3 regions of the Xanthomonas sp. 60 genome follow, and region 2 is predicted to be linked to each of the others. Evidence: predicted binding sites of a transcription regulator. Region 2 holds the regulator's gene; each other region holds the start of a gene.
What was found. The regulator FliA, encoded in region 2, starts transcription of late flagellar genes. The targets are predictions, from matches to a motif close to TAAAGTTTNNCNNNCNNNGGCCGATAA.
Positions count from the first base shown of each region.

Region 1: FHY09_RS03385 (methyl-accepting chemotaxis protein) is a predicted target of FliA. The motif match lies at 2,158-2,184, and genes of this name have one in related genera.
Region 3: FHY09_RS12495 (methyl-accepting chemotaxis protein) is a predicted target of FliA. The motif match lies at 1,572-1,598, and genes of this name have one in related genera.

Region 1 covers NZ_JAASQW010000001.1:737,610-740,886, reverse strand. Annotated here, with positions in the region: gene FHY09_RS03385 (methyl-accepting chemotaxis protein) at 42-2,129, opposite strand; gene FHY09_RS03380 (L,D-transpeptidase family protein) at 2,354-3,277, shown strand, end outside.
Region 2 covers NZ_JAASQW010000005.1:37,842-41,118, reverse strand. Annotated here, with positions in the region: gene FHY09_RS11470 (AAA family ATPase) at 1-725, shown strand, start outside; gene FHY09_RS11465 (MinD/ParA family protein) at 712-1,599, shown strand; gene FHY09_RS11460 (RNA polymerase sigma factor FliA) at 1,596-2,339, shown strand; gene cheY (chemotaxis response regulator CheY) at 2,362-2,754, shown strand; gene FHY09_RS11450 (protein phosphatase CheZ) at 2,754-3,277, shown strand, end outside.
Region 3 covers NZ_JAASQW010000005.1:270,814-274,090, forward strand. Annotated here, with positions in the region: gene FHY09_RS12495 (methyl-accepting chemotaxis protein) at 1-1,508, opposite strand, end outside; gene betT (choline BCCT transporter BetT) at 1,662-3,277, opposite strand, start outside.

The sequences.
Region 1 (3,277 bases), on a different contig from region 2:
TTCTGCCCCGCAGGCCGCCGTTCAGCGGCGCAGGGCGAGCCTCACGCGGTGCGGAACACCGCCATCGAGGCCATCATGGCCTGGGCCTGCTCTTCCAGCGCCCGGCTCGCGGCCGTGGCTTCTTCTACCAGGGCGGCATTCTGCTGGGTGACCTGATCCATCTGCACCACTACCTGATTGACCTGTTCGATGCCGGCAGCCTGCTCCTTGGTCGCCGCCGCGATATCACTCATCAGCTGGTTGGTGCGCGAGCTGGCCTGCGCCAACCGTGCGATCGCCGCCTCCGACTCCACCGTCACCGCCAACCCGGTCTGCACCTTGCCGCTGGCCTCATCGATCAGGGTCTTGATCTCCCTGGCCGCTACGCCGGCACGCTGTGCCAGCGACCGCACCTCGGTGGCCACCACGGCGAACCCGCGACCGTTCTCGCCCGCACGAGCCGCTTCCACGGCCGCGTTCAGCGCCAGGATGTTGGTCTGGAACGCGATCCCGTCGATGACCGAGGTGATTTCGGCGATCCGCGAAGAGGAGTGATCGATCTCCTTCATCACTGACGCCATCTGGCCCATCGCCTGCTCGGTCGCCCGCACCGCGTCGCCTGCGGCATGTGCTTCGCGGTCAGCCTGGCCAGCCAGGTCCGCGTTGTGGCGCACTGTCGAGGTGAGCTCTTCCATCGAAGCGGCGGCCTCTTCCAGATTGGCGGCCTGCTGCTCGGTGCGGCGCGAAAGGTCCGCATTGCCAGCAGCCAGTTCCTGCGCCGCGTTGTCGATGCTGCCGGCGGCCTGCTGGATGCCGCTGACGATGCCGGTCAGCTGGGCGGCGGTGCGGTTGGCATCATCGCGCATGCGGGCGAACACGCCTTCGTACTGTCCGCTCATGCGGGCGCTCAGGTCGCCATCGGCGATCGCGCGAAGCACGTTGGAGACGTCGGCAATGCTTGCCTCCGCGCTGGCCATCATGCCGTTGAGGTTGGCGACCATTGCCTTGAACGCATGCTGGAAAGCCGCCTCGTCACCGCGTCGGGAGAAATCACCGGCGCGCGCGGCACCGGCCAGGGCGTCGATCTGCGCGTTGATCGCCGACAGATTGCCCTTGACCGTCGCCATCGTGCGGGTGAGGACTTCCTTCTCGCCCGGATAGTGCTGCAGGTCGCGGCGCAGATCACCGATGGCATAGTCCTGCATGACATCCACCATGTGGAACTGAACGTCCACGTGCGAACCCACCAGCGTATTGGTGGCCACGGCCATGCGGCCGAAATCGCCGGGGAAGGCCTCGGCGGGCATGCGGTAGCTGATCGCCCCGGCCTCGTGGCGGGCGGCCATGTCCAGCTGTGCGCCGATCACCGCCTGCACGTTCTCGCGCACGCTGGCCATCGCGTGCCCGAGCTGGGTCAGCTCGTCCTTTCCACCCAGGCGGAAGTCCTGGTCAAGCTGGCCCTTGGCCATGCGTTCGGCCAGCAGCACCGCACGTGCCAAGGGCCCGGTCAGGCTGCGGGCGATCAGCAGCGAGGCCGCCACGCCGATCACCAGCGCCACCGTGCCTAGAGCGAGCAGCTGCCACAGGCTCCGCTCGCCGAGCGCGATGGCCGCCGCAGCGGCCTGCTGGCTTGCTGTCTGTTCGTGGGCCACCGCGTCGGACAGGGCCTTGTTCCAGCCGGTCGCGGCCTGCAGCACTTCGCCCAGGGTGAGCGTCACGGCGGCAGGGTAATCCCCCGCTTCCATCAGCGCGGCGGTCTGTCTGTTCAGCGGTCGGGCCAGCGCACGGCGCGCGGCGATGGCTTCGCCGAGCGCCCTGCTCGCCGCATCAGCCGGGAGCGCCTGGTACGCCGCCCAGCCGGCCTCGTACCGTGTGACCAGCTCGGCGATGCGCTGCTCGTCCGTCTCTCGACCTTCGCCCTGGCGGATCAGCATTTCGCGGCGGACCACCAGCATCTGGTTGTTGGCATCCAACAGGTCCGACAACAGGCGGACCTTGGCCACGTGCACGTTGACGACCTGTTCCATCGCCCGCTTCTGCACTGCAGTGGCCACGCCTCCGATCGCCACCACAGCCGCCACGAGCAGCAGCAGCAGGCCGAAGCCCAGACTCAGGCGCCAGACGACGCGGACGTTCCTCAACAGATTCATGGCGGGCACTACCTAGGGAAGGCCTGCTGTATCGGCGGCGTTGACGCCGTCTTTACATCTGCACGGGATTGCGCCGTCGAACCGTTCAGCTTGCTGGACCGGGTTGCCGGCCAGGCGAGGCGAGGCGTACGGGTCTGCGTCAGTGCTTACCGCGCGCGTGGCGCCTGCTCTTTCCGTTCACGCCCTGTGCGCCATGGTGAGCTTCGGCCTTTCCGGAGCTCTCCATGCACTCATCGCTCACCCTGCCCCGCTGCCTGCTGGGTCTGGCCCTGGCCGCTTCATGGCCTGCACTGGCGCAGACGTCGACGCCTGCACCCGTTGCCTCTGCGGCCTCTGATGCGGACACGGTCGATACCGCCGCCCGCTCGCTCCTGCATGCACAGGTGCTGCTCGACCGGGCCAACTTCTCGCCTGGCCAGATCGATGGCGAGGCCGGTTCCAACCAGCGCCGCGCGGTCTCGGGCTTCCAGGCCGCGCATTCAATCAAGGTGACCTGCGAGCTCGACGAGACCACCTGGCAGGCCTTGCTGAAAGACGACGCGGCGCCGCTGGCAACGCACGTCCTGACCGCGGAGGATGTGGCCGGCCCGTTCCGGCCGATCCCGGCCACACCCGCCGCGCAGGCCGCACAGGAGGCACTCGGCTTCACGTCCGTGGAAGAGAAACTCGGCGAGAAGTTCCACGCCTCTCCGGCGCTGCTCAAGGCCCTGAATCCCGGCGTCGATCTGTCCACAGCCGGCACCTCGATCCAGGTGCCGAACATCAGCACCACCGCATTGCCCAAGGCCGCCAGGATCGTTGTGGACAAATCCGACTCCACGCTGCAGCTGCTTGATGAAGGTGGAAAGGTCATTGCGCAGGTACCGGTCTCGTCAGGGAGCCAGCACGACCCCCTGCCCATCGGCGAATGGAAGGTCCTGGGCGTGGCGCGCAACCCCACCTTCCACTACAACCCGAAACTGTTCTGGGATGCAAAGAAGGGTGACAGCAAGGCAACGCTGCCGCCGGGCCCGAACAATCCCGTCGGCGCGGTCTGGATCGACCTCTCCAAGGCGCATTACGGCCTGCACGGTACGCCCGAGCCCGGCCACGTGGGCAAGACCGAATCGCATGGGTGCGTACGCATGACCAACTGGGATGCCGCACGC
Region 2 (3,277 bases):
CGCTGGACACGGAAGCGCACCGCAGCCGCGGCCTGATGCTGGGCCTGATCTCGCGCCGCCTGCCGATCGCCCCGGTGGACCCGCTGGAGGCTGGCGGGGTGATCGCGCTGGTGGGCCCCACCGGCGCCGGCAAGACCACCACCATCGCCAAGCTCGCTTCGCGTTTCGCCGAAACGCATGCCCCGCGCGATGTGGCCCTGGTCACCACCGATACCGCCCGCATCGGTGCGCGCGAGCAGCTGTACGGCTTCGGCCGCCAGCTCGGCATCGCGGTGCACGAGGCCAACAGTGGCAGCGACCTGGACCGCCTGCTGGAGCGCCTGAAGGACTACAAGCTGGTGCTGATCGACACCGCCGGCCTGGGCCCGCGCGACCGCACCCTGGTCGCGCAGCTGCAGTGGCTGCGTGCCGCGCGCCAGGTCAGCAGCCTGCTGGTGCTGCCGGCCAACACCAGCTTCAACGACATGGACGAAGTGGTGCGCCGCTTCAGTGCCGCCAACCTGCAGGGCGTGGTGCTCAGCAAGCTGGACGAAACCGGCCGCTTCGGCAGCGCCCTTTCGGTGGCCGCCGACCACCGCCTGCCCATCACGTGGGTCACCGACGGCCAGGATGTGCCGGAAGACCTGCACCGCGCCAGTGCCGCCAATCTCGTACTTCGCCTTGAAGATCTGCGCCGCGCGGCCGATATGCCCTGCAACCCGGAGTTGAACCATGCAGTCGCGTGAGTACGCCAAGCTGACCACCACCTTCCCGTTGTCGGCTACCCGCAGCCAGCCGCTCGGGCCCGTGCGCACCATCGCCGTCACCGGCGGCAAGGGCGGCGTGGGCAAGACCAATGTTTCGGCCAACATGGCCGTGGCACTGGCCGGCATGGGCAAACGCACGCTGCTGCTGGACGCCGACCTCGGCCTGGCCAACATCGACGTGATCCTCGGCCTGCACCCCAAGCTGACCCTGGCCGACCTGGTCGCCGGGCGCTGCACGCTGGAGGACGTCATCATCGAAGGCCCCAACGGCGTGCTCGTGGTGCCCGCCGCCTCCGGCCGCCGGCACATGGCCGAACTGGCCCCGGCCGAGCACGTGGGCCTGGTCAACGTGTTTTCCGAACTCGAGCGCGAGCTGGACGTGATGGTCGTGGACACCGCCGCCGGCATCAGCGATGGCGTGCTCACCTTCTGCCAGGCCGCGCAGGACACGGTGGTGGTGGTCTGCGACGAGCCGGCCTCCATCACCGATGCCTACGCGCTGATCAAGGTGCTCTCGCGCGAGCGCGGCGTGGACCGCATCCAGGTGGTGGCCAACATGGTCCGGGACCCGAACGAAGGCCGCGTGCTGTATGAAAAGCTGGTGCGGGTCTGCGAGAAGTTCCTCGCCGATGTCTCGCTCAACTACCTGGGCTGCGTGCCGCAGGATGACTGGCTGCGCCTGTCCGTGCAGCGCCAGCAGCCGGTGGTGAAAGCCTATCCATCCAGCCCCTCGGCCCTGGCGATCAACGAGATCGCCCGGCGCACCGCGCGCTGGCAGGCTCCGACGGTACCGCGCGGCGGCGTGGAGTTCTTCATGGAACGCATCCTGCGCCAGCGCGGGGTGATCGCATGAAAGCCGCCGCCCACTACCGCGAAGTGCAGCGCAACTCCGCCAACGAGTGCATCGCCCAGCACGCGGACCTGGTCCGCCGCATCGCCCATCACCTTGCCGCGCGGTTGCCCGCCAGCGTGGAAGTGGACGATCTGGTGCAGGCCGGCATGATGGGGCTGATCGAGGCCTCGCGCAGCTACGACGCCGAACAGGGCGCCTCGTTCGAAACCTACGCCTCGATCCGCATCCGTGGTTCGATGATCGACGAGATCCGACGCGGCGACTGGGTGCCGCGTTCGGTACACCGCCGTGCGCGCGATGCCGCCGCCACCATCCGCCGCCTGGAGCAGGCCGGTGGCCGTGCCGCCAGTGCCACCGAAGTGGCGGCCGCGATGGACATGCCATTGCCGGACTACCTGCGGCTGATGGAAGATGCCGCGCGCGGCCAGGTGCTGAGCCTGGAATCGCGCATCGAAGACCAGGGCGAGCTGGACACCCCCGCACAGGGCGGTCCGACGCCGCAGCAGGTGCTGGAACGGGGCGAGTTCGGGCGCGAGCTGGGCAAGGCCATCGGCCTGCTGCCCGAGCGCGAACAGCTGGTGCTCTCGCTCTACTACGAGCAGGAACTGAACCTGAAAGAGATTGGCGCGGTGCTGGGTGTCAGCGAGTCCCGCGTCTGCCAGATCCACGGCCAGGCGGTCCTGCGCCTGCGTGGCCGATTGAAGGTCTTCCAGGCTGCCGACGCCGGCCTGGAAGAATAAAGCACTCACGAGGAAACCCGCTTTGAACAAGAACATGCGCATCCTGATCGTCGACGATTTTTCGACCATGCGTCGTATCGTCAAGAACCTGCTCGGCGACCTGGGCTTCACCAATACGGCCGAAGCCGAAGATGGGCATGCCGCGCTGACGCTGCTGCAGAGCCAGCCCTTCGATTTCGTGGTCACCGACTGGAACATGCCGGTGATGACCGGCATCGAGCTGCTCAAGGCGATCCGCTCCGATGACCGGCTCAAGACGCTGCCGGTGCTGATGGTGACCGCTGAAGCCAAGCGCGAGCAGATCATTGAAGCGGCGCAGAACGGGGTCAACGGCTACATCATCAAGCCCTTCACCGCGCAGACGCTGGAAGAAAAGCTGGGCAAGATCTTCGAACGCCTGGCGGCCAGCGCCTGATGGAGACGATCGCGGAGAAATCGCTGCTGGTGCAGCGCCTGCAGGATGCCCTGGCCGCGCTGGAAAGCGGTGACGAAGCCGGCTGGCGCCAGCATATCGACGGACTGGCCGCCGCACGCACCCAGCCGATGATGGCCGGCCTTTCGCGGCTGGCACGCGAGCTGGGCCAGGCGCTCGGCGAGCTGCCCACGCTGCCCAGCGAGGCCGGCGAGCTGGACGATGCCTGCGCCCGCCTGGACCACGTGGTGGCGATGACCGAACAGGCCACGCACCGCACCCTGGACCTGGCCGAGGAATGCCGGCGCCTGACCGAGCAGCTGCGCGCGGACGGCCTCAACGCCGACCAGGAAGGGCAGCTCGAGCGCATCCGCCACAACCTCACCGAGATCGCGCTGACGCAGAGCTACCAGGACCTGACCGGCCAGATCATCCGCCGCGTGGTGGGCATCGTGCGCCGCGTCCATGAAGGCTTCGGCGCCCTTGGGCTGCCGCCGGAAAAGCACGGCGCCAACGAACCGGCGCT
Region 3 (3,277 bases), 230 kb from region 2:
TGCGAGAAGTCGCCCGCCGCCGCCGCGCTGGCCAGCTGCAGGATGGCGTGGTTGATCGCCTGCAGATTCGCCCGGGTGGCCCGCATCGCATCGGTGATGGCGGCTTTCTCACCGGGCAGATCATCCATCTCGAGGCTCATGTCGCCCTGCGCGTAGCGCGCCATCACCTCCACCAGCCGGCGCTGCACATCCACGTGGCCGGCCACCAGCGCATTGGTGCCGGCGACCATGCGCCCGTACTCGCCGGGGAATGCCGCCGCATCCAGGCGGTAGCTCATCTGGCCCTCGTCATGCCGCCGGGCCATGTCGGCCTGCGCGTCGATCACCGCGCGCAGCTGGCGCTGCATCGCTGCCATGGCGCTCAGCAGGCGCCCGAGCTCGTCATCGCCGCGCTGCGGAATGGCACTGTCCAGGCGGCCGGCGGCCACGTCCGAGGAGACGCGCTCGGCTTCGGCCAGTGGATTGAGGACCTGCCGGCGCAGCAGGAGGAACAAGGCGCCGCTGAGCAGCAGCGCGGAGCCCAGCCCCACGGCGGTGATCACCCACAGCAACGTGCGCGCCTGCGCCATCACGTGCGATTTGGGCACCGCGATGCCGAGCGCGAACACCTGCGGCGCCGCACCGATCTTCAGCGGTGCGAACACCTGCAGTTCCTTCCTGCCATCGATGGTGACCTCGGTGCTGACCAGCTCGCCCCTGGCGACTGCGGCGAGCATCGTCCGGGTGCCCGCATCGTCACGCACCTTGCCCACTTCGGCAGCGTCGCGGCTGGCCATCACCGCACCCGCAGGCGAAAGCAGCGTGGCGTGCCCCACCTCCATCGGACGCATCGCCGCGATCCGCGACTGCAGTGCCGCCAAGGTGAAATCCACGGTCACCACGCCAAGGAAACGCTCGCCGTCCAGGATCGGGGTGGCCACCGTGGTCATCAGCGTGTCCTTGCCGGCCACCGGGTAGTAATACGGTTCAACCACCACCTGCGCGCGGGTTTGCCGCGGCTTGAGGTTCCAGTCGCCGTCGCCGGGCTTTTCGTAATCGCGCAGCGGCTCGCGCACCAGGGTGCCGTCCTGCCACGCCCACCAGGTCATGAAGCGGCCGGTCGGGTCATGCCCGTCGCTGTCCACGAACTCGGCGTCCTTCCCGTCAAACGCATCGGGCTCCCACAGCGTGCCCAGGCCCAGCCACTGCGGGTGCGCCTCCAACTGCGCGCGTACCACCTGGTTGGCGGCTTCGCGGTCCAGTCCGGCCAGCGTGCGCTGTACGCGGAAGGTAGTGGCCAGCGCGGCACCGGTATCGGCCGCGACGCTGATCTCCCCGGCAATGCGCTGGGCCTCCTGTCCGGCCAGGTCCTGCAGCCGCGCCTGCGCGCTGGCCAGCAGCGCGGCGCTGCTCTGCCAGTAACTGATCATCGCGGTGAGGCCGAAACAGGCCAGGGCCAGCAGGCCAGTGCCGAGCATCAGCCGGCGGGCGACGCTCGGGGCGCGGGAAGAGCGGGATGGAGCACGCATGGGCGTTTCTCGGGAGGGGAGCCAGGGCAGCGGCGCCGGGTCCTTCCGAACGGCCTTCCCCCTCTATCGGCCGCAGTGGCCCAAGCTTGATGACTCCGGCCCGCAGCCTGCCCGGCCAGGGTGACCGGCGCGCGCCCGGCCACCGCGGCCGCGTCAGCGGCTCAGGTGCAGGAACTGCACGTGGCGCTCGTACTGGCTGATGATGTCGTTGATGATCTGCTCACGGCTGTAGTCCACCAGGTCGTAGTCCTGGCTGCCCTCGTACAGATGCACCTCGGCCCGGTAGTAGCGGCTGTTGCGCGCCTGGTGGGAGGCGAACGACGGCACCCGGTATCCGGTGAGGATCACGCGGTAGAGGAAATCCTGCTGATCGCCATGGTCCACCGCCAGCTCCATGTCACCCGGCTCCAGGCGCGTGGTCACGTCCCACCCCTGCTCGCGCAGCTGCTCGGCGACGGCCTCCAGGGCCGGCTTCACGTCGGTGTCCATGAAGCGGTAGACCTGGTCGCGGACCGGGAACTTCACCGCCTGGCCCAGGCGCTGGCGCCACCCCTGGTGGTGTCGGCTCGCACCGACCAGCGGCGAGGCGCGGTACTGCAGCGCGCGCTTGCGATGGCCCTCGTCGGCGAAGGCCCGCATGAGTCCCCACATCATCAGCAGAAGCACTGCCGAGAACGGCAGCGAGGCCAGCACCACCGCCGATTTGAGCGCATCCATGCTGCCGGCCAGCAGCAGGCCACCGGTCACCACCGCCGTCACCGAACCCCAGAACACGCGCAGCCAGCGCGGGCCATCATCCTCAGGCGCGCCGCCGTGCGAGGACAGCGTGGACAGCACCACCGCGCCGGAATCGGCAGACGTCACGAAGAACACGAAGCTCACCGCCACCGTCACCGCGATCACCACGCGGCTCCAGGGGTAGGTATCGAGCAGCGCATAGAGCACCATCGGCGGATCATCGATCGCCAGCTGCGCCAGTTGCTGCTGCCCATGATGCAGCACCTGGTCCAGCGCACTGTTGCCGAAGATGGAGAGCCACGCCAGCGTGAAGCCGAGTGGGATGAACAGCACGCCGAACACGAACTGGCGGATGGTGCGGCCGCGCGAGATGCGCGCGATGAACAGCCCGACGAACGGCGACCAGCCGATCCACCACGCCCAGTAGAACACCGTCCAGCTGCCCATCCATCCCGGCCGGCCGCCGTAGGCGTACACATCGAAGCTCTTGCCGACCACGTTGCCCAGGTAATCACCGGCATTCTGCATCAGCGTGCCCAGCAGGTACTGCGTGGGACCGGCGAACAGCATGAACAGCACCAGCGAGATGGCCAGCAGCATGTTGATGTTGGACATCCAGCGCACGCCTTTCTCCACGCCGGAGACTGCCACCACGATCGCGGCACCCATCATGGCGGCGATCAGTGCTATCTGGACCCAATGGGTGTGCGGTATATCGAACAGATGGGACAGGCCCGCGTTGAGATGGAGCACGCCAAAGCCCATGTCCGCGCCAAGCCCGAACACCGTCGCGACGATGCCCAGCGCATCCACCGTGTAGCCGATCGGCCCGTTGATCCGGTTGCCGATCAACGGATACAGCGCCGAGCGCAGGGCCAGTGGCAGGTTGTGGCGGTAGGCGAAATACCCCATGGCCATCGCCGCCAGTGCGAACACGCCCCAGCCATGCAGGCCCCAGTGCAGGAACAGCAGCTGCATGGCCTGCCGTGCCCCCGCCTCACCGTTGGCATCCAGTCCTTGCGGCGGCTGCA